DNA from 4 places in the Pusillimonas sp. SM2304 genome. Region 1 is predicted to be linked to each of the others. Evidence: predicted binding sites of a transcription regulator. Region 1 holds the regulator's gene; each other region holds the start of a gene.
The links. Region 1 encodes LexA, which represses DNA repair genes until DNA is damaged. Its sites were predicted from a motif close to ACTGTATNNNNATACAGT; they were not measured.
Positions count from the first base shown of each region.

Region 2: dinB (DNA polymerase IV) is a predicted target of LexA. The motif match lies at 4,294-4,311, and genes of this name have one in related genera.
Region 3: RE432_RS00620 (VRR-NUC domain-containing protein) is a predicted target of LexA. The motif match lies at 5,087-5,104, and genes of this name have one in related genera.
Region 4: recA (recombinase RecA) is a predicted target of LexA. The motif match lies at 3,931-3,948, and genes of this name have one in related genera.

Region 1 covers NZ_JAVLUJ010000002.1:816,120-823,808, forward strand. Annotated here, with positions in the region: gene clpP (ATP-dependent Clp endopeptidase proteolytic subunit ClpP) at 1-55, shown strand, start outside; gene clpX (ATP-dependent Clp protease ATP-binding subunit ClpX) at 147-1,457, shown strand; gene lon (endopeptidase La) at 1,611-4,082, shown strand; gene RE432_RS12895 (hypothetical protein) at 4,203-4,874, opposite strand; gene lexA (transcriptional repressor LexA) at 5,041-5,706, opposite strand; gene RE432_RS12905 (amino acid aminotransferase) at 5,826-7,028, opposite strand; gene uvrB (excinuclease ABC subunit UvrB) at 7,106-7,689, shown strand, end outside.
Region 2 covers NZ_JAVLUJ010000001.1:1,101,928-1,109,616, reverse strand. Annotated here, with positions in the region: gene RE432_RS05080 (EamA family transporter) at 1-401, opposite strand, end outside; gene RE432_RS05075 (MOSC N-terminal beta barrel domain-containing protein) at 508-1,380, shown strand; gene RE432_RS05070 (amino acid ABC transporter permease) at 1,409-2,071, opposite strand; gene RE432_RS05065 (cystine ABC transporter substrate-binding protein) at 2,091-2,900, opposite strand; gene dinB (DNA polymerase IV) at 3,122-4,285, opposite strand; gene RE432_RS05055 (CmpA/NrtA family ABC transporter substrate-binding protein) at 4,476-5,783, shown strand; gene ntrB (nitrate ABC transporter permease) at 5,795-6,622, shown strand; gene RE432_RS05045 (ABC transporter ATP-binding protein) at 6,627-7,484, shown strand; gene nirB (nitrite reductase large subunit NirB) at 7,481-7,689, shown strand, end outside.
Region 3 covers NZ_JAVLUJ010000001.1:132,228-139,916, forward strand. Annotated here, with positions in the region: gene RE432_RS00595 (hypothetical protein) at 1-181, opposite strand, end outside; gene RE432_RS00600 (hypothetical protein) at 190-1,194, opposite strand; gene RE432_RS00605 (pilus assembly protein) at 1,296-1,973, opposite strand; gene RE432_RS00610 (TcfC E-set like domain-containing protein) at 2,003-4,132, opposite strand; gene RE432_RS00615 (CS1 type fimbrial major subunit) at 4,350-4,886, opposite strand; gene RE432_RS00620 (VRR-NUC domain-containing protein) at 5,120-6,769, shown strand; gene RE432_RS00625 (ATP-dependent DNA helicase) at 6,766-7,689, shown strand, end outside.
Region 4 covers NZ_JAVLUJ010000003.1:97,404-105,092, forward strand. Annotated here, with positions in the region: gene metE (5-methyltetrahydropteroyltriglutamate--homocysteine S-methyltransferase) at 1-989, opposite strand, end outside; gene RE432_RS15410 (LysR substrate-binding domain-containing protein) at 1,123-2,040, shown strand; gene recX (recombination regulator RecX) at 2,167-2,688, opposite strand; gene recA (recombinase RecA) at 2,709-3,779, opposite strand; gene RE432_RS15425 (response regulator transcription factor) at 4,048-4,737, shown strand; gene RE432_RS15430 (sensor histidine kinase N-terminal domain-containing protein) at 4,754-6,271, shown strand; gene RE432_RS15435 (MFS transporter) at 6,476-7,689, shown strand, end outside.

The DNA of each region.
Region 1 (7,689 bases):
GGTATCGTATGGTTTAGTAGACAAAGTACTGGTCTCTCGCTCCGACGAGGCCTAAGACCAGCAGGTCGGCGGGCGCCCGTGGCGCTTGCCGGTTAATACCCGACAGGCGCGTGTCGTCCTGTCCACTGAACTTAACGAAGAGTTTTATGCCCGAAAAAAAAGGATCGGCGGACGATAAAGTATTGCATTGCTCGTTTTGCAATAAAAGCCAGCACGAGGTTCGCAAGCTTATCGCAGGGCCGTCAGTGTTCATCTGCGATGAATGTATCGATCTTTGCAATGACATTATTGTCGAAGAAAGCCAGGAAGCGGCACGCGATGCCATACGCAACGAACTGCCCACGCCGCAAGAGATAAAAGGTTTTCTTGACGGCTACGTCATCGGGCAGGATACGCCCAAGCGCACGCTGGCCGTCGCGGTCTACAACCACTATAAGCGGATACGCTATGGCGAAGTCAAAGGGGACGACGTCGAGCTTTCCAAAAGCAATATTCTGCTGATTGGCCCGACCGGCTCGGGCAAGACACTGCTGGCCCAGACACTGGCCCGTATGCTCGATGTGCCTTTCGTCATGGCCGACGCCACGACACTGACCGAAGCCGGCTATGTGGGCGAGGATGTCGAAAATATCGTGCAGAAGCTGTTGCAGAACTGCAATTACGATGTGGACAAGGCCCAGCGCGCCATCATCTACATCGACGAGATCGACAAGATCTCGCGCAAGGCCGATAACCCGTCCATTACCCGCGACGTCTCCGGCGAGGGCGTGCAGCAGGCGCTGCTTAAGCTGATCGAGGGCACGGTCGCATCGGTGCCGCCTCAGGGCGGCCGCAAGCATCCGAACCAGGATTTCGTCCAGGTCGACACGACCAACATCCTGTTCATCGTGGGCGGCGCCTTCGATGGGCTGGATAAGGTCATTCGCGACCGCACCGAACGTTCCGGCATTGGCTTTTCGGCATCGGTGCGTGCCAAGACCGAGCGCGGCGTGGGTGAATTGTTCGCCGAGGTCGAACCCGAAGATCTGATCAAGTTCGGGCTGATTCCCGAACTGGTGGGCCGTCTGCCCGTCGTGGCAACGCTGGAAGAGCTCCAGGAAGATACGCTGGTGCGCATTTTGACCGAACCCAAGAACTCCCTGATCAAGCAGTTCCAAAAGCTGTTTGAAATGGAAGAGGTCGAACTCGATGTGCGCCCGGGTGCGCTGTCGGCCATTGCCAAGCGCGCCATCAAGCGCCGCACAGGGGCGCGAGGCCTGCGTTCCATCGTCGAGCAGGCTTTGCTGGGCACCATGTATGAACTTCCGTCGAATAAAGATGTCAAACGCGTCGTACTCGATGAAAACGCCATTACCGGCAAAGGTACGCCCATGCTCATCTATCAGGACGAGGACAAGAACCATGCCGCGGCCCCCGAAGAAGGCGCCGGCAAGAAGCTGAAGAATGCGGCCGCATAGCGGGGCTTGTAGAATACCCCTATATAAAGCAGGATTCGCGCTTTGTAGACTTGAAATACTGGCTATCGTCACTACATGCACCTATAGGTAGTACTAAAAAGGGAGGCCAAGGCTTCCCTTTTGCATCCAGAGGTAAACTTTAAGGAAATGACTATGTCTGCAAGCCAGATTCTCTCTTCAGAACCCACGGACTTGCCGCTGTTGCCTTTACGCGACGTAGTGGTATTTCCACACATGGTGATTCCGCTGTTTGTCGGCCGCCCGCGCTCCATCAAGGCGCTGGAGCTGGCCATGGAATCAGGCAACAACATCATGCTGGTGGCGCAAAAGTCGGCCAGCAAAGACGATCCTACCCCCGAAGACCTGTACAGCATCGGTTGCGCCGCCAGCATTCTGCAAATGCTCAAGCTCCCCGACGGCACTGTCAAAGTCTTGGTCGAGGGCCTGCAGCGCGCCACCATCCAGTCGGTACGCGAAGCGGACACCCATTTCATGTCCATCGTCGTGCCGATCGCACCGGATGCGGACGAGGGCGCCGAATCCGAAGCCCTGCGCCGCGCGGTGGTCGCGCAGTTCGAGCAATACGTCAAGCTCAACAAGAAAATCCCTCAGGAAATACTCACTTCCCTGACGGGGATCGATGACGCCGGCCGTCTGGCCGACACCATTTCGGCCCATTTGCCGCTCAAGCTCGAGCAAAAACAGCAAATGCTCGAGGTCACCGGCACGTCGGAACGGCTTGAAAACCTGCTGGCCCAGTTGGAATCCGAAATCGACATCCTTCAGGTCGAGAAGCGCATTCGTGGCCGCGTCAAGAAGCAGATGGAAAAAAGCCAGCGCGATTACTATCTGAATGAGCAGGTCAAGGCCATACAGAAAGAGCTGGGCGAAGGCGAAGAAGGCGCAGACATCGAAGAGCTCGAAAAGAAGATCACGGCAGCGCAACTGCCCAAGGAAGCCCAGAAAAAGGCCGACGCGGAGCTCAAGAAGCTCAAGCTGATGTCGCCCATGTCGGCGGAAGCCACCGTGGTGCGCAATTACATCGATACGCTGATCGGCCTGCCGTGGCGCAAGAAAAGCCGCATCAACAACTCCATTTCGAATGCGGAAGGCGTGCTGGATGCCGACCACTATGGCCTGGAAAAGGTCAAAGAGCGCATTATCGAATACCTGGCTGTCCAGCAGCGGGTCGACAAGCTCAAAGCGCCCATCCTGTGCCTGGTCGGCCCTCCCGGCGTGGGCAAGACCTCGCTGGGCCAATCCATTGCCCGCGCCACGAACCGCAAGTTCGTGCGCATGGCGCTGGGCGGCGTGCGCGACGAGGCCGAGATCCGCGGCCACCGCCGTACCTATATCGGTTCGATGCCGGGCAAGATTCTGCAGAACATGGCCAAGGTCTCTGTGCGCAACCCCTTGTTCCTGCTCGACGAGATCGACAAGATGGGTGCGGATTTCCGTGGCGACCCGTCCTCGGCCCTGCTCGAGGTGCTCGATCCCGAACAGAACCACACATTCCAGGACCACTACATCGAGGTCGATTTCGATCTGTCCGATGTCATGTTCGTGGCCACCAGCAATACGCTGAACATTCCGCCTGCCCTGCTGGACCGGATGGAGGTCATTCGCCTGTCGGGTTACACCGAAGACGAGAAGGTGCATATCGCTTTCGACCACTTGCTGCCCAAGCTCATGAAGAACAACGGCGTGCAAGAGGGCGAAGTCACCATTGAAGAGTCGGCGGTACGCGACATCGTGCGTTATTACACGCGTGAAGCGGGTGTCCGGGCGCTCGAGCGTGAAATCAGCAAGATCTGCCGCAAGGTGGTCAAGAAGCTGCTGGCTACCAACCCATCGGTGCGCACGCGCGGCCGCAAGACGGCGCAGTCCGCGCAGAATGTGGAGCGTGTCACAGTCACCTCCGACAACCTCAGCGACTTCCTGGGTGTGCGGCGTTTCAATTTCGGCATGGCCGAGAAAGAAAACAAGATCGGCCAAGTCACCGGCCTGGCCTGGACGGAAGTGGGCGGCGACCTGCTGACCATCGAAGTGGCGGACATGCCCGGAAAGGGCGTGGTACTGCGTACCGGCTCACTGGGCGATGTCATGAAAGAGTCGGTGGAAGCGGCGCGTACCGTGGTGCGCGCTCGTGCCCAGAAATGGGGTATTCCGAACACGGCTTTTGAAAAACGCGACCTGCACGTGCACTTTCCGGAAGGGGCGACGCCTAAAGACGGCCCTTCGGCGGGCATTGCAATCACCACGGCCATGGTCTCGGCGCTTACGGGCATTCCCGTGCGGGCCGATGTCGCGATGACCGGTGAAATCACGCTGCGCGGCGAAGTGCTGGGTATCGGCGGCTTGAAGGAAAAGCTGCTGGCGGCGCATCGCGGCGGCATCAAAGTGGTGATGATCCCCGAGGAAAACGTGAAGGATCTGGCCGATATCCCCGACAACGTCAAGAATCACCTGGAGATCATTCCGGTGCGCTGGATAGACCGGGTGCTGGAAGTCGCCTTGCAGAACATGCCCACGCCGCTGTCAGACGAGGAAGTGGCGCGGCTGGCCGCCGAGGCGGTGGCCAATGCCAAGCCCGCTGAAGCGCAAGAAGGCGTCATGAAGCATTGATGACGCGCAGTTGATGAACCCGCCGTCATGGCGGGTTCACTGGCAGTTTGTCCCAGGCCAGGCCCTGATCGATCAGGGCCTGGCCTGTTTTTCTGAATGCGCTTTGTGTTGCCGCATGCCTTACGCATGCCGCATGCGGGGCATGTCCAGGCAATTGTGCTCGATATCTATAGGCCGGTTGGCGCGCGACACATAGGCATGCGTGGTGCGCTGAACGATTTGCGAGATAAGCTCCACAAACCGGATCGAAGCCCTGGGGGACACAACGACGCCCAGCAGCAATGTTCGCAGGTCGACAAGAAGCCGCATGGGATTATGCCTGGGATCGCCCTGATAGGCGTCGCCCTGGGCGTTCACGATGACAAGCAGCGTCTCGTCCTCGAGCAGGGGCAGCACGGTGGACTGCGGGGGCCTTGGTGTGCCGGGCAGCGGGATGACGCGGCATGTCTGTTCGATAAATACATCGGTGCCTTCGCATGGAATCAAGGATGCCGACAGGGCGCTGATGCTTGAAATCAGATAGATCGATGGTTCAGCGGGCTCATCCGGCCACCAGTCAATGGCATGCTCATGGTCCAGCATCGCCCAGGATTGAAACCGCAGGCTGGCCGCATCGTCGGTGCTGTCTGCTGCTTCCCGATGCGGGTAGCGCTGGATTCCAAGCCGGAACGGGTCCGCACGGCCAAAGGTCATTTGACTGAATGTCATCAGGTCGATCAGATCATAGAAGCTGACCGTCCTGAAAATCCGCTTATCCTGATCGAGGCCTGGATTGATGTGAATATCCCCCATGCTTCAAACTCCTTCCAGGCCAAAGCGGCCTGCGTACTGGGCACCCCTTGAATCTTAGTCAAAAGCAAAGGCGCCCAACATTACGGTCTCCTTACCGTTTCGTAATGTTGGGCGCGTGGCAGGTGCCGATACGCGAAACCGGCGTGTGAGGCCGGCTGAAGCACGCCTAGTGCAAGGGCGTGTTCCGGATGAGGCCGACGGCGATGCCTTCGATGGAGAACTCGTCGTCAGCGGTGACGATGATGGGCTGGAAGTCGGGGTTTTCAGGCAGGAGCTCGATGCGCTTGCCGGCGCGGGCAAAGCGTTTGACCGTGACGTCTTCGCCGATACGGGCGACCACGATCTGGCCATTGCGGGCATCGGGCGATTTTTTGACGGCCAGCAGGTCGCCGTCGAGGATGCCGGCGTCGCGCATGCTGAGGCCGCGCACACGCAGCAGATAATCGGGCGTCTGGCTGAACAGGGCGAGTTCGATGCCGACTTCGCGCTCGACGTGTTCCGCTGCGAGTATGGGGTTGCCCGCCGCCACGCGGCCGACCAAAGGCACCATGAGCTGTGTGACCGCCGACGAGGCGCGGCCCAGCAGGGAGCCTGCGTGCTGCGCGCCGGCCAGGCTGCCGCCGGTAAGCCGTATGCCGCGCGAGGCGCCCGCGGTGAGTTCGATGGCGCCTTTTCGAGCCAGGGCCTTCAGGTGGTCTTCGGCGGCATTGGCCGATTTGAAACCCAGGGCGCGGGCGATTTCAGCCCGGGTGGGCGGGAAGCCCGTGCGGGTGATTTCGCTGCGGATGAGTTCGAGTATTTGCTGCTGACGCTCGGTAAGCTTGACGGCCATGACGATCCAGACTGTATTTATATACAGTCTGGATTTTGCAGTATTTCAGGGGAAAGATCAAGCCTGTGCACGCGGGGATAGGCAAACAGGCGATGCCCGCCAGGAAGGCGGGCGCTTGCTTAGGCCAGGACTTTGGCGATGGACGCGGCCACGTAATCGATATTGCGGCTATTGAGCGCCGCCACGCAGATGCGGCCGCTGCTGACTGCGTACACGCCATGTTCTTCCCGCAGTTGGTCCACTTGGGCCGCCGTCAGGCCGGAATACGAGAACATGCCGCGCTGGGCCAGCACGAAATCGAAATTCTGCGTGACGCCGTGGGCCTTGAGTTTTTCGACCAGTTGCACGCGCATGGTGCGGATGCGGTCGCGCATGGCCGCCAGTTCAGTGGTCCACAGGGTGTAGAGCTCGGGGGTATTGAGTACCGTGGAGACCACTGTGCCGCCGTGCGTGGGCGGGTTGGAGTAGTTGGTGCGAATGACGCGCTTGAGCTGGCTGAGCACGCGCCCGCTTTCTTCCTTGCTGGACGAGACCAGGGTCAGGGCGCCGACCCGTTCGCCGTACAGCGAGAACGACTTGGAGAAAGACGAACTGATGAACATGGTGAGGTCGTGCTGGGCGAACAGGCGCACCACGGCGGCGTCTTCTTCCAGGCCTTCGCCAAAACCCTGGTAGGCGATGTCCAGGAAGGGCACCAGGTTTCTGTCTTTGACGACCTGGACGATCTGCTGCCATTGCTCGAAGCTAGGGTCCACGCCGGTGGGGTTGTGGCAGCATGCGTGCAGGACGACGATGGTCTGCTCGGGCAGGGCCTGGAAGCAGGCCAGCATGGCGTCGAAGTTCAGGCCATGGCTGGCCGCGTCGTAGTAGGGGTAGGTCTCGACCTGGAATCGGGCGCGCTCGAACAGGGCGCGGTGGTTTTCCCAGCTGGGGTCGCTGATGAGCACCTTGGAGTCTGGCAGGATCTGCTTCAGGAAGTCGGCGCCGATCTTGAGCGCGCCGGTGCCCCCCAGGGCCTGGGCGGTCAGGACGCGGCCGCCGGACACCAGGGGCGAGTCGTGTCCGAGCAGCAAAGTCTGCGCGCCTTTGTTGTACCCCGGGATGCCTTCGATGGGCAGGTATCCGCGCGCGGCATGCGCTTCGATGCGCGCGACTTCGGCTTTGCTGACCGCGTCAAGCAAAGGAATGCGCCCTTCGTCGTCGTAGTACACGCCGACCCCCAGATTGACCTTGCCCGCGCGGGTGTCGGCGTTATATTGTTCGTTCAGGCCAAGAATGGGGTCGCGCGGAGCGAGCTCGACGGATTCGAAGAGAGATTTCATTTGGGGAGTATGAAGGTAGGTAGAGAAAGAGGTAGCAATAGTGTGATAATAAGGGGTTTACCCTGAAAGTGTCCAGTATGAACGCACCTGCGCCCGGCTTCATCGAGTATCCGAACAGTCCGTTTCAGCTTTTCCAGCCTTATCCGCCGGCGGGCGATCAGCCCGCGGCGATCGACGCGCTGACCGAGGGCATCAACGATGGGTTGATGTACCAGACGCTGCTGGGGGTGACCGGCTCGGGCAAGACCTACACCATGGCCAACGTCATCGCCCGTACCGGGCGTCCGGCGATTGTGCTGGCGCCGAACAAGACGCTGGCGGCGCAGCTCTATGCCGAAATGCGGGAGTTCTTTCCCAATAATGCGGTCGAGTATTTTGTGTCTTACTACGACTACTATCAGCCCGAAGCCTATGTGGCGGCGCGCGATCTGTTCATCGAGAAAGACTCATCGATCAATGAGCACATCGAACAGATGCGCCTGTCGGCCACCAAAAGCCTGTTGGAGCGGCGCGACACCGTGATTGTCGGAACCGTGTCGTGCATCTACGGCATAGGCAACCCCGGTGATTACCACGCCATGGTGCTGACCTTGCGCACGGGCGACCGCATTGCGCGGCAAGAGCTGCTGGGGCGGCTGGTGGCGATGCAGTACGAGCGCAA
Region 2 (7,689 bases), on a different contig from region 1:
GCCCCCAACTGGATCAGGAACAAGCCCAATACGGCCGCCCCCATGCCCAGGATGTTGTGCCTGCGCACGCCTTCGCCCAGCAGCAGCGCCGCAATCAGTACGGTAAAGAACGCCTGCGACTGCAGCACCAGCGAAGCCAGGCCCGCCGGCATGCCCACGTACATGGCGGTAAACAGGAAGACGAACTGGCCCAGGCTGATGGTCAGGCCATACAAAATGATAATGCGCCAGGGCAATTGGGGCCGCTTGACGAACAAGATGGCGGGAAACACCACAAACGTGAACCGCAAGGCGCCCAGCAGCAAAGGAGGCACTTCGCTCAGCCCGATCTTGATCATCACAAAGTTCACGCCCCAGGCACAGATCACGACCAGTGCCGCCAGCCAGTCTTTCAATGGCATCCAGATTCCTTCACGGATACATTCAGGAAAGCGGTATTATGCGCTAGTTGACCTGGCCGGCACGCGGCCGCAACACCCCCGTCCATGACTACACAGCGCCACGGCCATGACTATTTCCCTTCTCAGCCTGCACAGCTATCCGGTCAAGTCCTGCGCCGGCATTTCACACACGCGCGCCCGCATCAGCCAGAGCGGCCTGCTGTTCGACAGGCAATGGGTCATTGTCGACGGGAACGGCGTCTTCATGACGCAGCGCCAATACCCAAAAATGGCATTGATCCAGCCCGCGGTCCAGGACGGCGACCTGACGCTGTCCGCGCCCGGCATGCCCGACATTATGGTGCCCTGGCTGACCGACACCGCCGAGCCCGCCCAGGTCCTGGTACGCATCTGGGCGGCCGATACCCTGGGTTTTGACGAGGGCAGCGCCGTGGCCGCCTGGCTGAGCGATTTCCTGGCGCTGCCATGCCGGCTGCTGCGCGTACACCCTGAAGCCGAGCGCCTGGCCAGCCCAGAGCGCGTACAGGACTGGCGCCTGAAGCATTACGACCTGGCGCCCGACTTCCCCGTCCGGCACCGCTTCGGTTTTGCGGACGGCTTTCCCTTCCTGATCGCCAACCAGGGTTCGCTGGACGACCTGAACCAGCGGCTGCGGGCCAAGGGGCAGCCGCCCGTCCCCATGAACCGCTTTCGGCCCAATATTGTGCTGCAGGGGCTGGAACCCTACGAAGAAGACTATCTGGCCTGCATCAAAGTGGGCCAGCTGACCCTGGCCATCGTCAAGCGCTGTGCCCGCTGCCCCATCCCCAATATCGATCAGGCGACCGCCCTGTCGGCCAGCGAGCCCGGCCTGACGCTGGCCGAGTACAGGCAGTTCCCTGAAGGGGTCCTGTTTGGGGTGAATGCCGTGGCCGCCGGCGCGGGCGTGGGCGCCAGCCTGCAGGCTGGCGATCAGGCCGAGGCCGAGTTCGACTTGTGACCCCGGCGGCCGGGCCGGCGGGCAGGTCCTAGGCGTTGCGGGTACTGCGGCCGTAGTGTTTTTCCAGACGACCCTGCACACGCTCCAGGCACAGGCTCAGCATCCAGTAAATGCCGGCGGCGGCCAGGTACAGGGGCAAAGGCTGGAAGGTGGTGGCAATGACATCCTTGGTGGCCAGCAATAACTCCGTGACCGTAATCACCGACACCAGCGAGGTATCCTTGATCAGGCTGATCAAGGTATTGCTCATCGAGGGCACCGCCAGCCGCAAGGCTTGCGGCATGACGACATAATGCAGGTTCTGCCAGTAGTTCAGCCCCAGGCTGTAGCCCGCCGACCATTGGCCGCGGGAAATCCCCACGATCGCGCCGCGCAGGCTTTCCGAAATATAAGCCCCCGCATTCAGGCTCAGCGCCAACACGCCAGCGGTCAGCGGCTCGAACGAAATGCCCACGCTGGGCAGGCCGTAGTAAATAATGAACACCTGCACCAGCAGCGGCGTGCCGCGCATCATGCTGACATACACCGTGGCCGGCACCTGGCTCCAGCGGCTGGGAATAATGCGCGCCACAGCCAGCACAAAACCCACCAGCAATCCGCCGAACATGGCCGAAAAGGCAAAGATCAATGTATAGCCGGTCCCTTTCAAAAGAATGGGACCGGCCAGGACCATCAGGTCGAAGAAATTCATGCTTGGTCAGTCACGGGAATTACTCGGGCTTGCGAACCTTGCTGACGTCGATGCCAAACCACTTGTTCGAGATCTTGGCAAACTCGCCATCGGCAAACGAGTCTTCCAGCGCTTTGTTCACCGCGGCCTCGAAGCCCGGGTTGCCTTTACGGAAAGGGATGCCGTTGAACTTGGGCTCGCCCACGATGGCCCCGCCCTTGATGGGAATATTGGATGTCTTGACCAGATAAGCGGTCATCAGTTGATCGTTCAGCGCAGCATCGACACGCCGGCTGACCAGGTCTGACAGGTACTCAGGCGCGCCGGGGTAGCTTTTGACATCGACGCCTTCCTGCGCCTTGGCCAGGGCTTCGTAGTTGCTGCCTTGCGATACGCCCAGCTTCTTGCCTTTCAGGTCGGCAAAGCTGGTGTAGCCGGCGTCGTCATTCTTGCGCAGGATCAGTTGCGGGCTGGACGCCACATAGGGCACGGAAAAATCAAAGGTTTTTTGCCTTTCCGGGGTAATGCCCACCTGGTTGACGATGACGTCGAACTTGCCCGAACTGAGGCCGGCCAGGATCGCGCTCCATTCCGTCTTGACGAACTGCACCTTGACGCCGAGCTTGTCGGCAATCAGTTGCGAGACCTCGATATCAAAGCCGTCGAGCTCGCCGGTCTTGGTGTCGACATAATTGAAGGGCGGGTACGTGCCTTCTACCCCAACGATCAGCGTGCCGCGTTCCTTGACCGTATCGATCAGGTCGGCCGCCTGGGCGCCGGCGGCGGCAAACGCCGACACGGCCGTCACGCCGGCTGCGAGCAAGCCGCGTACAAAACGAGAAAATTTCATGGTTGATTCCTGCCAGAGTTCAGTAAAAGCGGACGATGGCCACCGTGCGAAGCCGTCTGTGGATGCATCCGCCAGAAGCATATGCTAACAAGCTTTCCGGCCGTTTATAACGATAGGATAATTACTTATATATTACCAAAAGACATATAAATAAATGATAGATTGGTTTTTCGTTATTAGAAATCGCACCCCCGGATAGCGGCACGCCCGTCCCCTCGGCGCTAATAAAGGCTCAACTGGCTGGGCCCCCTGACGACGTCGTCCCCGGCATCCGTTCCAGGCTCCAAACCGCTGACGCGCACGCCCAGCAGACGAATCCTGTGCGCCATCGTGATGCGTTTCAGGCACAGTCCGGCCGCATGGTGTATGGCCTGTGCCCTGCCGATGGGGGCGGGCAGGGTCAGGTCGCGCGTGACCGTGCGGAAATTGTCGAAACGCAGCTTGATGCCTATGGTACGCCCCACATAGCCCTTGCGCAGCAGATCGCCCTCGAGCTGTTCGCACAACTGCAGAAACTGGGCGGACAGCACAGTGCGATCGCGCTGCACGTGCAGATCCCGGTCAAAGGTGGTTTCGCGGCTGATGGACTTGGGTTCCGAATACGTGACCACCGGCCGATCGTCAATGCCGCGCGCAACATTCAGCAGCCAACGCGCATAGCTCAGCCCAAACAGGGTTTGCAGGACCTCGGGCGGCGCGGCGGCCAGTTCGGCAATCGTCTGGATGCCCGCCGCGGCAAGCCGGGCGTTGGCCTTGGGGCCTATGCCGTTGACTTTGCCGACCGGCAAAGGCCAGATCCTGGCCTCGAGGTCGCCGGGTCCAATCACCGTTATGCCGTCGGGTTTGTCCAGCTCGGAAGCGATCTTGGACAACAGCTTGTTGGGTGAAATGCCAATGGAACAGGTCAGCCCGGTGGCCTGGAAAACCGCCTGTTTGATGCGGCGGGCCAGCACCAGGGTGTCATCCGGGTGGTTGCTCAGGTCGACATAGATTTCGTCGATGCCCCGATCTTCGATATGGTCGGCGACGCTGGCCACCGCCGCCTTGAACCGGCGTGAATAATCACGATAAGCCTTGAAATCCACCGGCAGCAGAATGGCCTCTGGCGCCAGTTGGGCCGCCTTCATCATGCCCATGGCCGAGAACACGCCCAGCGCCCGCGCTTCGTAGGTCGAGGTCGTGACCACGCCCCGGCCCACATAGCCCCGCAAGCGGGAAAACAGGCGTGTGCCATCGGGCAGCACGCTGGGCTGGCTGGCGCTGCCACCGCCGATCACCACAGGCAAGCCTTTCAGCTCTGGATAGCGCAGGCGCTCGACCGACGCATAAAAGGCGTCCATATCCAGATGAGCGATGCGGCGGGTGGGAGCGTGATCGGGGTCCATGACAAGCTGCTGTACAAATGCACAGCAAATTATAGGCCAAGGCCGGTCTGCCGGCGGCACAGTCCTGGTGCGGCGCAACATGCCGCGCACAATCGCGGTGCGCTGCGCCGCGCCCGCGGCCTGCCGGGACGGCGCATAAACTGGCACGCGTTTTGCTTTGACTCCTGTGCCACGTTTACATGGAGTCCCAATGAAAGCCGCCCACAAGCCGTCCCGTTTCTTCACCGCAACAAGCGCCGTCCCATCGCAAGCCGCCCGCGTCGACCGGCAACGGCGCACCCTGCTTGGCGCCACGGCGGCCGCGGGGCTGGGCGCGCTCTCGCTGATCGATCCCATGGTCCGCGCCGCCGCCTGGGCCGCCGGTTCCGACGCGCCCGAAAAATCCGAAGTGAAAATAGGCTTTATTCCCTTGACCGACTGCGCCTCGGTGGTCATGGCGTCGGTCATGGGGTTCGACCAGAAGCATGGCATCAAGATCATCCCGGCCAAGGAAGCGTCATGGGCCGGGGTCCGGGAAAAACTCGCCAACGGCGATCTGGACTGTGCCCATGTGCTGTACGGTCTGATCTACGGCATGCAGCTTGGCCTGGCGGGCGCGCAACAAGACATGGCCGTGCTCATGGGCCTGAACCAGAATGGCCAGGGCATCACCTTGTCCAGGCAACTGCACGAGGCCGGCGTGACCGATGGCGCATCGCTGGCGCAGAAAATCGCCAGTGATTCGCGCCAGTACACCTTCGCCCACACCTTTCCCACCGGCACGCACGCCATGTGGCTGTATTACTGGCTGGCCAGCTTCGGCATCGACCCCGGCAAAATGCGCAACGTCACCGTCCCGCCCCCGCAAATGGTGGCCAATATGCGCATCGGCAATGTCGACGGCTTCTGCGTGGGCGAACCCTGGAACGCGCGCGCCATCATCGATAAGCTGGGCTTCAGCGCAGCCGCGTCGCAAGACATCTGGGTGGACCACCCCGAGAAAGTGCTGGGTACCCGCGGCGATTTCGTCGAACGCTACCCGAATACCGCACGCGCGGTCACAGCCGCCGTGCTCGAGGCCAGCCGCTGGATAGACAGCTCGCCCGACAACGTGCGCAAGACGGCGGAAACGATTGCGGCCAAATCGTATGTGAACACCGATGTGGCCACCATCATGGGCCGCATGCTCGGGCAGTACGAGAACGGGCTGGGCAAGTCCTGGACGGATGCGCACGCCATGCGCTTTCACGGCGACGGCGCGGTGAACTTCCCCTACTTGAGCGACGGCATGTGGTTCCTGACTCAGCACAAGCGCTGGGGCCTGCTTAAAAACCACCCCGACTATCTGGCTGTGGCCCGGCAGGTCAACCGGATCGACGTCTACAAGCAGGCCGCCGCGGCGGCAAACGTGTCCCTGCCCGCCGGCGAATCGCGCGCCAGCACACTGCTGGACGGTGTACGGTGGGACGGCAGCGACCCGGCCGGCTATGCCGACGGCTTCAGCATCAAAGCGGCATGAGAGGAAGGCATATGAATCTGGCAAGCTCTTCCTTCTGGCTGGAAAGCGCTAAAAGCTGGCGCGCCGGCGCCGGGCGGCTGGCCTGCGCGTGCGCCGGCCCCCTTGTCGGCTTCGCGCTGCTGCTGATCGTCTGGAAAGTCATTTCCATGCGGATCGCCGACATTCCCGCGCCGGAATCCACCCTGCTGGCCGCCTTCGAGCTGTTCAAGCATCCGTTCTACGACAATGGCCCCAACGACGTGGGCATAGGCTGGAACATTCTGGCCTCGCTCAGCCGCGTGGCCATCGGCTTTGCACTGGCGGCGCTCGTCGGCATCCCCGCCGGCTTCCTGATCGGACGCGTGCCGGTCATCAATGCCATCTGCTCGCCCGTCATCAACCTGCTGCGCCCCATTTCGCCGCTGGCCTGGCTGCCGCTGGGGCTGCTGCTGTTCAAGGCCGCCGGCCCCGCCGCCATCTGGGCCATTTTCATCTGTTCCATCTGGCCCATGATCATCAACACCGCCGACGGGGTCAGGCGCGTGCCGCAAGACTACCTGAACGTGGCGCGGGTCCTGAATCTGTCCGAATGGAACGTCTTCACGCGCATTCTGCTGCCCTCGGCGCTGCCCTACATGATGACCGGCGTGCGCTTGTCGATCGGCACGGCCTGGCTGGTCATCGTCGCGGCCGAAATGCTGACCGGCGGCACCGGCCTGGGATTCTGGCTATGGGACGAGTGGAACAACCTGAACGTACAGAACATCCTGATTGCCGTGCTGGTCATCGGCGTGATCGGGCTGATTCTGGACCTGGGCCTGCTTGCCGCGGCCCGGCGCCTGGACCATAGCGAGACCTGACATCATGGAAAAATTCGTACGCATTGAATACGTCGGACAAACCTTCGACACGCGCAACGGCCCTTTCGTCGCGCTGCGCGACATCAACCTGGACATCCGGCAAGGCGAGTTCATCTCGCTGATCGGGCATTCGGGCTGCGGCAAATCCACCCTGCTCAATCTGATTGCCGGGCTGGACCGCCCCACGGAAGGCGTGCTGCTGTGCGCCGAGAAGGAAATCACCGGCCCGGGTCCCGACCGCGCGGTGGTGTTCCAGAACCATAGCCTGCTGCCCTGGCTGACCTGCTACCAGAACGTTCATCTGGCGGTGGAGCGCGTCTTCGGCGCCCGCGAAACGCGGGGGGAACTGAATGTGCGGACGGCGTCGGCCTTGAACCTGGTGGGCTTGCGCCATGCCATGCACAAACTGCCCAGGGAGATATCGGGCGGCATGAAGCAGCGCGTCGGCATCGCCCGGGCGCTGGCGATCGAACCGAAAGTGCTGTTGCTGGACGAACCCTTCGGCGCGCTGGACTCGCTGACCCGCGCCCATCTGCAGGACGAGCTGCTGCGCATCGTCGCCGCCACGTCGACCACGGCCATCATGGTGACGCACGATGTGGACGAAGCCGTCCTGCTGTCCGACCGCATTGTCATGCTCACCAACGGCCCGGCCGCCACCATCGGCCAGATCCTGGCGGTCGGCCTGCCCCGTCCGCGCAACCGCGTCGCGCTGCTGGACGACCCCCGCTATGCCGCCTGCCGCAGCGCCGTGCTCGGCTTCCTGCATCAGCGCCACGCCCATTCCTCGCAACCGGCCAGCGGCAGCCATCGCGGACCCGGCGCCGAACAGACGCCCCTCCAACTTGTGAAAGCATCATGAAGAAAATGAAACTTGTCGTCGTCGGCAACGGCATGGCCGGCATCCGTACCCTGGAAGAACTGCTGAAGCTGGACAGCGGCCTGTACGACATCACGGTGTTCGGCGCCGAGCCGTATCCCAACTACAACCGCATTCTGCTGTCGCCCGTGCTGACGGGCGAGCAAACCATCCAGGACATCATCCTGAACGACCAAAGCTGGTACAA
Region 3 (7,689 bases), on a different contig from region 1:
TGTTTTCGGCATAGAGTTCGGCGGCGGCGACGCCAGGCTCCAATCGCACTTCGGTGTGCGAGAGTTGCAATATGCCGGCCGCCATGCCCTGCAGCGGCGTCAGCAGCAGGCCCAGGAATATGAGCAGGGCGGCGCCAAGAGAAGCCGGCCACGCGAGACGGTTGGAGTAGTGATGGTTCATGGCGCGTCCTAGGGCTTTGCCACGATGGTGAATGTCAGTACATCGCTGTAGGCGCCGCCTTTCGCATCCTTCGGCGCAGACGCGCTGAAGGTGGGGACAAAGCATGTTTTGCCGCTGCTGTTCAGGTTGAACGCCATGTTGTTGGGATTGGGCAGGGGGACGGTGTTTCTGCCGTCGTCCAGGGTTAGCCGGTACGGCACCGTGGCGGCGGCCGATTCAGCATGCTGGAGTTGGTAGGCGCCGTTAGGCGACAGCCCGTTCGCGTTCGCGGCTGTGATGACGTACTTTTGGTAGATGACGTAGTTACCGCCGTTGTAAGTGAAGCAAAGCCGATTGTTGGGCTCGTTCAGGGTCTTTTGGGTCTCTACGCCGCGAGTCAATTCCCCCAGGTCCCAGTCAGGCGCCTGCATGTCGATCAGCACGTCTACGGGGGGCGGTGGGAGCTCCGGATCTACCAATATGTGGCATTGGCCATTTTTGTTGCTGGGCGCGATATAGGCCAACCCCTTGATTTCCCCCACATCGTCGCGGCTCGTATAGTTGCCCGCACGGATGCCGATGGCGGGCCATTGCTGGACGCTGGCGTTGTTGATGACCGCGGTGACCTTTGCGGTCAGCGGATCTTCCTGGAGCCAGGGGCCGGACGTCCCGCGGTACATCACGTAACCGATTCCGCTGTAGGCGTCAGAATGGAGCTGCCCCTGGAGCTTGACCGTGCTGGCCACGGCCGTGCTGGTATTGAGCTTGCCATTGGCGTCATAGGTGTAAAGCAGTACGCCGCGTGAAACAAAGCTGGCGGAGGGAGGGCCGGTATGGCCGCCCTTGCGCTTCCACGCGATGGTCACCTCGACAGTGCTGGTTCCATTGCCATTGTCCGTGTAGTAACACCCGCTGTAGCCGTCACTGAGATTGCTATAGAGCAGGATAAAGGCGAAGGCGTTGCCCGCGCCCAGCGCCAGGAACGCCAGCAGCGTCAGGCCTAGCCATTTTGCGGCGCGTTGTGTTCGATTCATGCTGGCCATGGTTTGTGTTCCTGTTCCTGTGGGGAGTTCAGCGCCCGGCCCCGGGGCGGTCCCTTTCCCCGGTTCGCGCCGCAGCTTTATCGGGCGCGCCATCAGCGGCAATCCAGCGTCAGCCGTTTGTCGTCGGCCGAAAGGCTCAGGCTTTTGCCCGGAAACAGCTGGGGTGTCCCCGGGAACAATGCCATCCAGTTCTTCTTTGCGCCGCCGGCGGCCGTGACATCGGAGAACAACAACCTGACGTTGCCCGTGTTCTCGAGCAGTACTCCCCCCGGCGTACAACGATGGGTCCATGCCGAGCGCTGCTTGGCGGGCGGAGGCATATGCCGAACCAGGACGCCGTAGCCGACCGACACGGACATTGGGGCCGTGATCCTGTCTTCGGGCGCTTCCCGCACCTGCAACGATCGCACCGGCACGATATAGACGCGATACAGCTCTTCGGCGTCGGGTGCATAGAGCGATTTGAGACTGACGGCCCGGCTCTGGCCGGGGCCCAGCGTGATCTTGTCCGGGCTGGCCAGCATGCCGGGCCGATCGACCTGGCCCATGGGCACCTTGACCTCGGGCTCCACGCCGGGATTCATCACCTTCTGCACCGAGATGGAGAGATAGAGCGGCGCATCGCCCATGTTTCTTACCTTCACCGAGTGGTCGTGATTGTTGTAGACCTTGAGGCTGGACGGCATCACCATCAGCTCGCCCTCGGCATGCGCGGGCGGCAGCATCACGGCAATCGCATAGAACAAGGCAAGAAAAATCGTACGAAGCATTATGGGTTCAATCCTATTCGGGGGCCGGGTCACTTGCAGCGATACAAGCTGTCCGAGATCGTGTTCGTTAAATCGCAGATGTAACGTCTGCCAGGCTGCTCGACCGTGATGCTGGCCAGTACCGCTTTGCTGGCGATCGAGAACAGTCCGTTGGGATAAGCAGTGTCTCCGGTTTCCATGATCCGCCCGCCTACCGGTTTGCCGCCGCCGTCTACGAGGATGCCGCTGTAGACCATGTTGATGTCCACCTTGGCTTGCGCGGAATACACCTGCCCGGGGTGGGCGCGGACGATATTCGCCGGTACTTCGATGTTCATGTCCATATCTTCGCTGCTGCTCAGCACGCGGGCGAACGCCACATCGTTGTAGCTGCTTAGGGGGACAGCGTAGGTGCTGCCGCCGGCAACGGGATGGCCTTCCACATTGAAGCCGTATGGCGTTCCGGAAATGTCGGGCGTGCTCAACAGCATGGCGCTGCCGCTGGGGCTGTAGCGTCCCAGCGCGCCGCCTTGCGCATTGGCGGCGACCATGCCGCGATAGTTGAAGTCCACGTTGCTGCTGCCGGCGCTGTTGCCCACGTTCAACGTTGCATCGCCGCGCGTGCCGGAACGGCTGCCATAGGCGTTGATGCTGTTGCTCTGGTCCAGGCGGCTGACGGTCACCCCGGCGGTAGAGGTTCCGTAGCTGTCCTGGAAATCCTTGCGGTAGTCGCCGCTCAGTTGCGTCTGGCCGCCATACTGCGCTGCGCGGAAGCTCGCCTGGGTCTTGTCCAGCATCCAGGTCATATTGAAGTACACGGCGTAGCCGCCGCGCTGCATGTAGCCGCCTTTTTGCACGCCCAGCGAGAACGTCGACCACAATCCATTGGGGTGGTAGTTCCACCGCACTTCGGCCTGCTGGGTTTCGCCGCGGCTGTGCTTCTGGTAGTTGTAGGCAAGCACGGTTCCTTTGACGTTCCGGCTGTACGAAAGGGTGGTGCTGGGCGCGCCCAAATAAAAACGCGATACCTGGGTGCTTTGGTAGCGGCTTGCGCTGAGGTTGCCCAAAACGTCGTCGTTCAGGGTCAGGTTGAAGTACCCGCCGGTGCCGCGCTCGCCGCTCAGTATGCCGACGGTAGGGACCAGGTCTGTCGAGCCGATACGCATGGGCCGGGTGGCATTGACCTCGCCCGCCCAGCGTGAACGATTGCCGGCCACGACCGAGGCGTTCATATAGAACTGGCTCAGGTTCCGGCTGGCGGACACCTGGAACAACTGCCCGCCGTCCTCCATGTCCTTGCCGGCGGTAATGTGCCACGAGTTGCCGCCGCCGCTGGAAAAATTGAGGTTGTTGATGTCCCGTGTTTCACGGTTCACGACATTGCCGTTGCGGTCCACCAGCCGGATCTCGACGGGGTAGTAGCCGCCAGGCAGGTCGATGTAGCTGAATTCGTTGCGTCCCAGGATCGCGGGCCGCTTCAGGATCAGGCGGCCGTTGCGGTAGAACTCGTAGTTGCCTTCGCTGGTGGAAAACAACACCAGCGATCCGACATCGCGGTCGGAGCGGAGATGCTCCTGGCTGCCGAACGTGACGAAGTGGTCAAAGCTGGGCGACAGCAAGGTGCTGACCGCGCCGGACGCATAGTCAAGGCTGTTCTGCTTGCCCGCGCGCACATAGCTTCCCGCAAAGTTCTTTTGCAGGAAATAGGACGAAATGCCTTGATCGCCATTGCTGTTGCCACGGGTGCGGCTGCGGTTGGCGTACCAATTCATATAGCCGAAACCGCGGAACGGCAAGCCCATCCAGGTATTCCCGCTGACGTTCATGGCGCGATAACGGTCGGACGAGGCCCGTAAATCCAGAGATTGGTTATTGACCAGCCCCCAGGTCGTGGTCGGCCGGAGATAATCTTCCTGTGAGTCGCGTATATTCAATGTGCGGCGCTGCTTGTCGATGCTGACATAATGGCCTTCGGCCTTGATGTCGCAGCCTTGGTTGCAAAGCTTGTAATCGACTTTGGAAAGGACTTTTCGAATTGTTTGCTGCTCTTCAATTGAAACGCCGTTTTCTGCGTACTTGATCGAATCGAATACCAGCGTTCCCTGTTCCAGCGAATAACTGATCAAGCCCGGCAAGGTCTTGCCGTTGAACGTGGCGACATAGCGTGCGCTGTTATCCATTTCGACCGCGCTGAACCCTTCCGGAACCCCGTAAGAGATCTTCACTTGCGCGAAAGCCTGCGCACTCGCAAAAGCGAATATGCACACCCACAGCTTGCGGAGTTGAAAGGGGATTGGATAAACGCGCATACCGTTGCTCTGACCAGCAAGGTCGAAAAGAACCCCGACCCGATACCGCTGGGTCGGGGTTCTAGGAAAACCAGCGAATGTGTGCGTATTACGGAGTGGGAACAGCCGCAACCGGCTCGAACAACATGACCAGATCGCCGCTGTAGCTGCCGTTGTCGGTACCCGCGGCGGCGTCAGGCGCGTCGACGCTGATCTTCAGGTGGTGGATTTCGTCGGTGCCGCCGTCGCCGCCCAGTTGCGTTTGGGCGACTTTCAAGGCCGTGCCGACGACCACGTCGCCTTCGCCGCCCGCGTGAGTGAGCTTGACCGAAGCATTCTTCATTTGCTTGTGGCCGTTGGACATCATCAGCGGCTGAGCCAGCGAAATGTTGAATTCCGTGCCCTTCGTCCAGACACGGATCGGCAGGGTTTTGCTGAACTTGCGCTGCTTGTAGTCATCGGCTTCCAGTTCTTCGGTGCCGTACCAAGTCGAGCCGTCGGGCTTGGAAACAAAGATGGCATCGTGGATTTGCGCCGTGAGGGTGATTTTCTTGACGACGGTATTAGCGGGTGTGGGTGCGGCTTGGGCCGCGCCGATCAGTGCGCCGGCCACCCCCAAAGCGATCAGAATCTTGTTGAATTTCATATTGGCAACCTGGAAAATTTTGTTGATTGAATGCCTTCAAAAAAATGAAAGCGGCCCTGTGCGAATAAGTTGCACATCAGCTTGTTAATTATTTCAATTCAGCCCTGTTCCAGGGTTAAGGAAATTCTTAAAATGATTCTTTACGGGCTAAGAAAATTCTTAAAATGCCCATCTTGGCGTCTTCGGCGAAGCCCTGATATACTGTTTTTAAATACAGTAATTGATCAGTGCAGATGAACCCAGTGCTCGAAAATCGCTATTACTATCTCGACAATTTCGAGATGGTCTTGCGCTGGGTCCAGCAGCGCTACGACGACCTGCTGTTGGACGCCGAACGTGATTTCATCCATTGTTTCCAGGGCCTGCCGCGTGCATCGCGCGCGCTGCTGGCCAGGATGATCATGCGCAAAGGCACGCTGTTCAGAAGCAGCAAGCTGCGTTACGACGAAATCGGCAGCGTGCCTTCGGCGGCGCAGGCCTTGATCGAGCAGGGCTGGCTGGACGACAGCCCTGCGCTCACGCTAGAGCAATTGTTCGGCCTGTTGACCAAGGCAGAAGTCGCCGACGCTTTCGGCGCACAACTACCCGACAGGCACGCCCGCAAAGCCGCCCAGTTCCAGGCGCTGCAGGATCGCCACACCACAGCCCTGCCTTTCAAGGCCTGGTATCCCATGGGCGCAGGATGCGTTTATGAACTACTCGTCATGCCGGTATGCGAATGCCTGCGCCTGATGTTCTTCGGCAACCTGCGCCAGGACTGGTCCGAATTCGTCCTTGCCGACCTGGGTCTGTACGTTTATGAAAAAGTGAAATTTCCCGCGTCTTCCCGGATTTTTCACAACCGCCGCGATATCGACGACTACTTGCACCTGCACGATTGCCGCGAGCGGCTCCATGCGGGCGCCGATGCGGAACTTATACAGCAGGACATCCCTTCCGAGCCCTACCCGAACGAATGGCTGGAACAGCGCCGCGCCAAGCTGCTGTTCCAGCTTGGCCGCCACTATGAAAAAAACCATGACTGGGATCGCGCTTACGCCCTGTATACGCAATCCACGTATGCCGGCGCACGCAGCCGCAGCGTACGCGTCCTGGAACTCAACGAGCAATTCGAATCGGCCCTGCAACGGGCGCAGACAGCGCAGCAACAGCCGGAAAGCGAAGCGGAAAAGCAGCAGGTCGGCCGCATGATACCGCGCCTGCTGCGCAAGCTGGGCCGGCCGTGCCCGCCACGCCCCGCCGCTGCGTCCTTGACCAAACTGACCCTGACCCTGCCCCGGCCGCAAATGCCCGTAGCCGTAGAGGAACTGGCCCAGGGCTACTTTCAACAGCCACAGGGCCCGGTCTATTATGTAGAGAACACGCTGGTCAATTCACTGTTTGGGCTGCTGTGCTGGGATGCCATTTTCGCCGCGCTCCCAGGCGCGTTCTTCCACCCATTTCAGCGCGCCCCGGCCGACCTGTATAGCGCCGACTTCTACCTGCGGCGCCAGAATCTGTTCAAGACTTGCCTGGCCCTACTCGATTCGGGCGCATACAGGCAAACCATCGTACAGAACTACCAAAGCAAAGCCGGCATTCAGTCCGAGTTCGTGGCTTGGGGAATATTGAACGACGAAATACTGGACCATGCACTGGCCTGCATTCCCGCCCTGCATCTTAAGAAATGGTTCGAGCGGATATTGCTCGACATCCCCGCTCATCGCTCCGGCTTCCCCGATCTGATCCAGTTCTGGCCTCTGGAAAAACGCTACCAGATGATAGAAGTCAAAGGCCCCGGCGACCGCCTGCAAGACAATCAATTGCGATGGTTCGGCTACTGCGCCACGCACGATATGCCCGTGGCCGTATGCTATGTGCGGTGGGCGGAATGCCCGGCATGACCTATACCGTCGCGGTGCGCACCCTGTGCGAGTTCACGGCCAAACAGGGGGACCTGGATCTGCGCTTCACCCCTGCGCCCACCGCCCAGGAAGGCATGGCCGGCCATGCCCTGGTCGCCTCCCGCCGCGGCGCCGGCTACCAATCCGAGATCAGCCTGACGGGGGAATTCCAGCACCTTATTGTTCGTGGCCGCGCCGACGGCTGGGACCCTGAGCAGAACCAGCTCGAGGAAATCAAGACATTCCGCGGCGACCTGGCTCGGATGCCTGCCAATCATCGCCATTTGCACTTGGCCCAGGTCAAAGTCTATGGCCACCTGCTCTGCCAGAAGCTGGACTTGCCCGAAATCAGGCTGGCATTGATCTATTTCGACATCGTCGGCAAGCGGGAAACCGTCATAAGCGAGCTGCATGACGCGGCGGCGCTCAGGCAAGGCTTCGAGGACCAGTGCCGGCAGTTTCTGGACTGGGCCGACCAAGAGCTGTCGCATCGCCAAAGCCGCGATCGCGCGCTGGACAGCCTGCGTTTTCCGCACGCGGAATTCCGGACCGGCCAGCGGCCCTTGGCGGAGGCGGTCTATAAAGCGGCGCGCGGCGGCCGCTGCCTCGCGGCCCAGGCCCCGACCGGCATAGGCAAGACCATAGGCACGCTATTCCCGCTGCTGAAAGCTGCCCCCGGCGCGAAACTGGACAAGCTCTTCTTCCTGACCGCCAAGACATCCGGCCGCGGCGTCGCGCTGCAAGCCTTGACGCAAATCCGCAGTATGGACGCCAGCATGCCTTTGCGCATCATCGAGCTGGTGGCCCGGGACAAGGCCTGCGAACATCCGGACAAGGCATGCCACGGCGAATCCTGCCCCCTGGCCAAAGGCTTCTACGACCGGCTGCCTCAAGCCCGGCAGGCAGCGCTCGGCCGCGAA
Region 4 (7,689 bases), on a different contig from region 1:
GACGGCGCCAGCCACAGGCGATCACCGCGCTTTTGCGCAATCGGCCGGATCAGCGCATCGGCCTTGTCCAGATCGGTACGCCATATATTGCGCCCATCGATCAAGCCCGCCGACAGCACTTGCTTGTCATCGAGCACTGCCACGATGCGCTCCAGTTGCTGGGGGGCACGCACAAGATCCACGTGTACGCCGGCCACAGGCAAGCCTTTGAGCACAGCGGCGTTTTCCTTGAGGTCATCAAAGTAGGTGGCGAGCAAGAGCTGCACCCCGCCTTCGGACAAGGCCTCGTAGACGCGCCGGAAAGCCTGCTGCCAGGCCAGGGGGAGATCCAGGGCAAGTATGGGTTCGTCGATTTGCACCCACTCCACGCCCAGTGCCTTGATATTGCGCAGTACCTCTGTGTACACCGGCAGCAGATTGTCCAGCAATGCCAGCTTGGCGCTGTCGCCCGCCCCCTGGCCGAAGGCATCGCCCTTGCCCAGCCAGAGCCAGGTCAAGGGGCCTGGAATGACGGGTTTGACGCGATGGCCCAAGGCCTGCGCTTCACGAATCTGGTCGAATAGATAACTGCGGGCAATGCGGTAGGATTGCCCGGGCACCAGCTCTGGCACGATGTAGTGATAGTTGGTATCGAACCATTTGGTCATTTCGCATGCCGCTGCAGGCGAACCAGTGGGCGCCCGGCCGCGCGCCATGCGAAACAGGGTGTCCAGCCCCACAGGTTCATCGCCCGCCTGGCCGAATCGGGCCGGAACCGCGCCCAGCAAGGTCGACCATTCCAGGATATGGTCGTACCAGGCAAAATCGCCTACCGGCACGAACTGAAGGCCGGATTTGGCCTGCACGCTCCAGTGCCTGGCCCGCAGCTCGCGCCCGGTGGCTTCCAAGTCTTGCAGGCTTTGATTGCCTGCCCAGTAGGCCTCTTGGGCCCGTTTGAGTTCGCGTTGCACGCCGATGCGGGGGAAGCCTAAACTATGAGTAACGGTCATTTTGATTCGCCAATAAATGAAAAATATTTGTTCTGATAGATATTGTGCCTATACAATCAGTTGAATCAAAATCAAATACACCATGTTTAGAATGAATTTAATTCATTAAATAGCATTGACTGAGCGAGCCGCCATGCTGGAAATACGTCATATGGAAACCTTGTGCGCCATCCGCGATGCCGGTAGCCTGCAAGAAGCTGCCGAAAGGCTGCATGTCACGCAGTCGGCCCTGTCGCATCAATTGCGCGATCTCGAGGTCAGGCTGAAAACGCCGCTGCTGAACCGCCGCACGCGTCCCGCCAGGCTGACGACGGCCGCCCTGCGCATCCTGGCCCTGGCCGATGTGGTGTTGCCGCAAGTGAAAGCGACGGAGCGGGATCTGCAGCGGCTGGCCGCCGGGCGAACCGGCCGCCTGCATCTGGCCATCGAGTGCCATTCATGCTTCCAGTGGCTGATGCCGGCCCTGGACGCGTTTCGGCACGATTGGCCCGATGTCGAGCTTGACCTGTCGGCCGCTTTTTCCTTTGCGCCCTTGCCGGCCCTGGTGCGCGGCGACCTGGATGTCGTCGTGACCTCAGACCCGCAAGCCATCGAGGCGGTCGAGTATCTGCCCCTGTTCCGATACGAACTGGTGCTGGCCGTGGCTGCCGCCAACCCCTTGTCGCAATACAAATATATTGAGCCGGAGCAACTGGCCGACCAGGTCATGATTACCTACCCGGTGGAACGGCAGCGCCTGGATGTCTTCACCGCCTTTCTGGACCCGGCCGGCATCGAACCCGCCTCGCTGCGCAAGGCCGAGCTCACGCCCATCATTGCGCAGTTGGTCGCCAGCCAGCGCGGCGTGGCCGCCCTGCCCAATTGGGCCTTGACCGAATACTTGAATCAGGGCTGGCTGCGCATATGCCACCTGGGCGAACAAGGCGTATGGCGCACGCTGTACGCAGCGGTGCGGGCCGAAGACCTCGAGGCCGACTATCTGCAGGCGTTCATGAAGCAGGCGCGAGACACCTGTTTCAAGACGCTGACAGGCATCAAGGCCGTGCGCTGATGTAACGGGGGCTGATGTAACGGGCGCTGATGTGACGGGCGCTGATGTGACGGGCGCTGAAGCAACCGGTGCTGAGGCATCGGACGTGCGGCGCCGCCGGGAACAGAACCCGCGCGTAGCGTGTGATCAGTCTTGGTCCGCTCCATAAGGAATATCGCCCAATATGCGCCGTAGCGCTTCGGCGGAAAAACCGCGGGAAGCCAGAAAACGGTATTGCCGGGCGTAGTCCTTGGCATGGGCGGGCGGCTGGCCGAATTTTTTTTCCCATAACGCGCGCGCGCGTTCGAGTTCGGTGCCGTGCAGTTGCTGACCCAGGCTGGCAATGGCGTCGTCCGCCACGCCATGCTGCCTGAGCTCGTTCAAAATGCGGCTGGTGCCCTGCCGCGGCGCTCGCCGGTTCAGCAGGCTTTGCGCAAAACGCGCATTGGATAACCAGCCTTCGCGCTCGAGGTCGTTCAGCAGGGGTTCAATGTCGCTGGGGTCATCGGCATAAGGGCTTAGCTTGCGCGCCAGTTCATAGCGCGAGTGCTCGCGCCGCGATAGATAGCCGATGGCGCGCGCTTTCAAGGAAGGCCCCGCTTTCCTGGGGGCCTTTTCCGAGGCGGAGCCGGGCGACAGCGTTTCGAAATCGTCGTCGTTCGATGACATGGCGCCCTTTTCCCGCAGGACTAGTCTTCGGCTTTGGCCTCGGCCACGGGCTTGCTGCCATTCGTGGCGGCCGCCTGGGGTATGACGCCCAGTTGCTCGCGAACCCGGTTTTCGATTTCGAAAGCCATTTCGGGGTGTTCTTTCAAGTATTCGCGGACATTGTCCTTGCCCTGGCCGATGCGCGTGCCGCTGTAGCTGAACCAGGCGCCTGCCTTGTCGACGATGCCGGCCTGTACGCCCAGGTCGATGATTTCGCCCTCGCGCGAGATGCCCGCCCCGTACATGATGTCGAATTCGGCCTGCTTGAATGGCGGCGCAACCTTGTTCTTGACGACCTTGACGCGGGTTTCGTTGCCGACGACCTCGTCGCCCTTCTTGATGGCGCCAATGCGGCGGATATCGAGACGGACGGACGAATAGAACTTGAGCGCGTTGCCGCCCGTGGTGGTTTCGGGATTGCCGAACATGACGCCGATTTTCATGCGGATCTGGTTGATGAAGATCACCATGCAGTTGGCGCGCTTGATGGTTGCCGTCAGCTTGCGCAGGGCCTGGCTCATGAGGCGCGCCTGCAGGCCCGGAAGGGAGTCGCCCATGTCGCCTTCGATTTCGGCCTTGGGCACCAAAGCCGCAACCGAGTCGATGACAATCAGGTCGACCGACCCGGAACGGACCAGGGCATCGGTGATTTCAAGGGCTTGCTCGCCGGTGTCGGGCTGCGAAATGAGCAGATCGGCCAGATTGACGCCCAGCTTGGAGGCGTATTGGACGTCGAGCGCGTGTTCGGCATCGATGAACGCGCAGGTGCCGCCGATTTTCTGCATTTCGGCGATGACTTGCAGGGTCAGCGTGGTTTTACCTGAAGATTCGGGGCCGTAGACTTCGATGACCCGGCCGCGCGGCAACCCGCCGACGCCCAGCGCGACATCCAGCCCGAGCGAACCAGTGGAAACGACCTGGATATCGTGCTCAACAGTGTCGTCGCCGTAACGCATGACCGAGCCTTTACCAAACTGCTTTTCAATTTGGGATAAGGCGGCGGCCAGGGCCTTGTTGCGCTCGCCGGCGGCTTTGCTGTTTTTGTCGTCCATGTAGGGTCCTTGACTGAAAAGCGAAAATGGATAAAAACGGACAAGCACCCCAGGTGCCGGCTGCCCATTTGTGGATGGCAATGTTTTGGGCTATGCAACATCAAGCGTAGCCGGCCAACGGATTGCCAAGTGAATTATTGCATCAAATTATACTGTATAAATACACAGATATCTACTGCACTACATCGTTATCCCTGACTGTTCATCCCCGAACGATGGTGCCAAAATGGTTCTTCCTGCCTACTTACCAAGTGTCGACCACCCTGTCATGCGCATTCTAATCGCCGAGGACGACAGTATTCTTGCCGATGGACTTTCCCGTTCCCTTCGCTACGAAGGCTATGCCGTCGACGTCGTCAATGATGGTTCCAGCGCCGACTCCGCGCTGCAGCTCCAAAGCTTCGACCTGCTGATTCTTGACCTTGACCTGCCCCAGTTGCACGGCCTGGCGGTGCTGCGCCAGTTGCGCCAGCGCCAGACCCCCCTGCCGGTATTGATTTTAACAGCCGCCGATACGGTGGAACAACGCGTCAAGGGCTTGGATCTGGGCGCCGACGACTACATGGCCAAGCCTTTTGCGCTGTCCGAGCTCGAGGCCCGCGTACGGGCGCTGACCCGCCGTAGCGCCGGCATCGGCACAACCGTGCTGCGCTACAAGCATCTGAGCTTCGACCTGAATGGGCGCATTGCCCATATCGACGATCAGCCCCTGGAACTCTCGGCCCGCGAAACCAGCCTGCTTGAAATCTTTCTTTCGCGCTGCGGCCGCATGATCAGCAAGAACCAGTTCGTCGACCTGCTCTGCGAATGGGGCGAAGAGGTCACGCCCAATGCCATCGAAGTCTATATACACCGCCTGCGCAAAAAAATAGAACCCAGCGGCGCCAAGATTGTCACTGTTCGGGGCCTGGGCTACTGCCTGGAACCCGAAAACCGCAATGACTCCCTGGCCGCCTGAGCCCAGGGGCTGATGGGTGTCCGATCCGATGCTGATCGACCCGCAAGTCCTGAAAGACACCAGCGCCGGCACCGAGCCGGCTGAAAAACCGTTTTTTTTCGGCTTGTTCAAGCGCAAGAAAAACAACCGCGCCCTGCTGAACAAGATCATGATCTGGATGTTCGGCCCCTTGTTCCTGCTCTGGACCGTCGGCCTGGTCATTACTTATTTCATTGCCCAGAACATTGCCAACGCCCCCTATGACCGCGCGCTGGCCGACCACCTGCGCATGCTCAAGCACGAAGTGGAGCAGCAAAAAATCGCAGAAGGCATTCAACTGAGCACATCGGCCATCACCATTTTGCAAGGCGATCCCGCCAACATGATCCACTGGGAAATCCGGGATGCCAACGGTAATTCACTGGGCGGGAACGCCAGCATACCGTTGCCCGACAACTGGACTTATGAAGAGGACAAGCTGCGCTTGCGCAATGAAACCGCCGACAACCACAGCATACGGGTCGCCTACATCTGGGGCGGAAAAGACCTGAACGGCCTGCCCTTTCTGATGGTCGTATCCCAGTCCAATCAGATGCGTGCAACCCTGCAGCAGGAAATCCTGACCGGGATGCTGACACCGCAACTGATCGTGCTGCCCTTGGCCGCCCTGCTGGCCGGCCTGGGGCTGACGCAAGGCCTGGAACCGCTCAGCCTGCTGCAAGAACGGATACGCGCGCGGCGCGCCAACGATATGTCGCCGATCAGCGCCGAGCTGGCACCCGCTGAAATCGTTCCATTGGTCGCCGCCATGAACAGCCTGCTGCTGCGGCTTGCCGCCACCAACGAGACGCAGCGCCGCTTCGTGGCCAACGCCGCCCATCAGTTGAAAACGCCGCTGGCGGGCATGCGGACACAGGCCGAACTGGCCCTGCGCGAGCGCAGCCCCGACAAGCTCAATGCCAGCCTGGAACAGCTGGTGCTGGGTTCAGAGCGCGCCACCCGCCTGGTCAATCAGCTGCTGACACTGGCAAAGGCCGAAAGCACGGAAGTCCCGAATCTGTTTCCGGCCGCCGATGTCGATTTGAATGCGCTGGCGGAGCAGCAGTCCCTGCAATGGGTCGACATCGCCCTGCAGAAAAACATCGACCTGGGTTTCGAGGCCGCAGCCGGCCCCATCCATATTTCCGGCGATCGCATGATGCTGGCTGAGCTCTTGAACAATCTGATCGAGAACGCGGTGCTGTACAGCGCTTCGTCAGGATGGGTGACTGTAAGGGCCGGCGGGGACCCGCTGTCGGCCTATCTTGAGGTCGAAGACTCCGGACCGGGCATTTCAGCGGAAGACCGCGATCGCGTCTTCGACCGGTTTTTCCGCGTGCTGGGCAGCCAGGAGGATGGCAGCGGACTGGGCCTGTCCATTGTCAAGGAGATCGCCGAGCATCACCACGGCAGCGTCGCTTTCATGCCGACGGGGCACCGCAACGGCATCCGGGGCGGTACCTGCATACGCGTGACGTTCAACCGCATCAAGCCCGCCCCTGCGGCAGCCATTTAGGGCGTGCTGTGGCAATTTCCGCAACACATTCAGGCTTTTTGTCAGCTTGGTGTCAGCCAGATCCCTTAATGTCAAAAAAACCGGCGCCATAAGCCAGCCAAAAAAACAGAACAAATCCGACACGGAGACACTATGCATAGCACGACAACGGTCGTTGAGCCCGGCGCCGCGTCTATTGGCGCCCCGGCGTCGACGAACCGGCCCATGACCCCGGAGGAAAGACGGGTCATTTTTGCATCATCGCTGGGGACCGTGTTCGAGTGGTATGACTTTTATCTGTATGGCTCGCTGGCGGCCGTCATTGCCCTGCACTTCTTTTCGGGCGTCAACCCCACCGCCGGTTTCATTTTCGCCCTCCTGGCCTTTGCCGCCGGCTTTGCCGTACGTCCGTTCGGCGCCCTGGTCTTCGGCCGCCTGGGGGATCTGGTCGGGCGCAAGTACACTTTTCTGATCACCATCCTCATCATGGGGATGTCTACCTTCCTGGTCGGCGTACTGCCCTCTTACGCGTCGATCGGCCTGGCCGCGCCGGTCATTCTGATCGGCCTGCGCATGCTGCAAGGGCTTGCGCTGGGCGGGGAATACGGCGGCGCCGCGACCTACGTGGCCGAACACGCGCCCCAGAACCGGCGCGGCTTCTACACCAGTTGGATACAGACTACCGCCACCATGGGGCTGTTTCTGTCCTTGCTGGTCGTCCTGGGCATACGGAAGTCGCTGGGCGAAGAGGCCTTTCTGGACTGGGGCTGGCGCATACCCTTTCTTATCTCCGCCGTTTTGCTGGGTATTTCCGTATGGATACGCATGCGGCTGAACGAGTCGCCCGCCTTCCGGAAGATCAAGGCGGACGGCACCGGCTCCAAATCGCCCATCAAGGACTCCTTCGGAAAATGGAGCAACCTGAAGATCGTGCTGCTGGCCCTGTTCGGCCTGGCCGCCGGCCAGGCGGTCATCTGGTACACCGGCCAATTCTATGCCTTGTTCTTCTTGACCAAAACCCTGGCCATAGAGCCCAATACCGCCAATATCCTGCTGGCGCTGGGCTTGCTGCTGGGCACCCCGTTTTTTGTGGTGTTCGGCGCCCTGTCGGACCGCATCGGACGCAAGCCCATCATCATGGCCGGCTGTCTGATCGCCATTGTTGCCTACTTTCCCGTCTTCAAGGGCCTGACGCATTTTGCCAATCCGTCGCTGGAAAGAGCCCAGGCTTCCGCACCCGTCACCATCATCGCCGACCCCGCGACCTGCTCCTTCCAGTTCAATCCGGTGGGCGTATCGTCGTTCAAAAGCTCCTGCGACATCCTCAAGGCCTTTATGGCCAGCAATGCCGTCAACTACACCAATCAGGCGGCGCCCGCCGGCAGCCTGGCCAAGGCACGCATCGGCAACGACGAATTCGCATCATTCGAGGGCCAGGC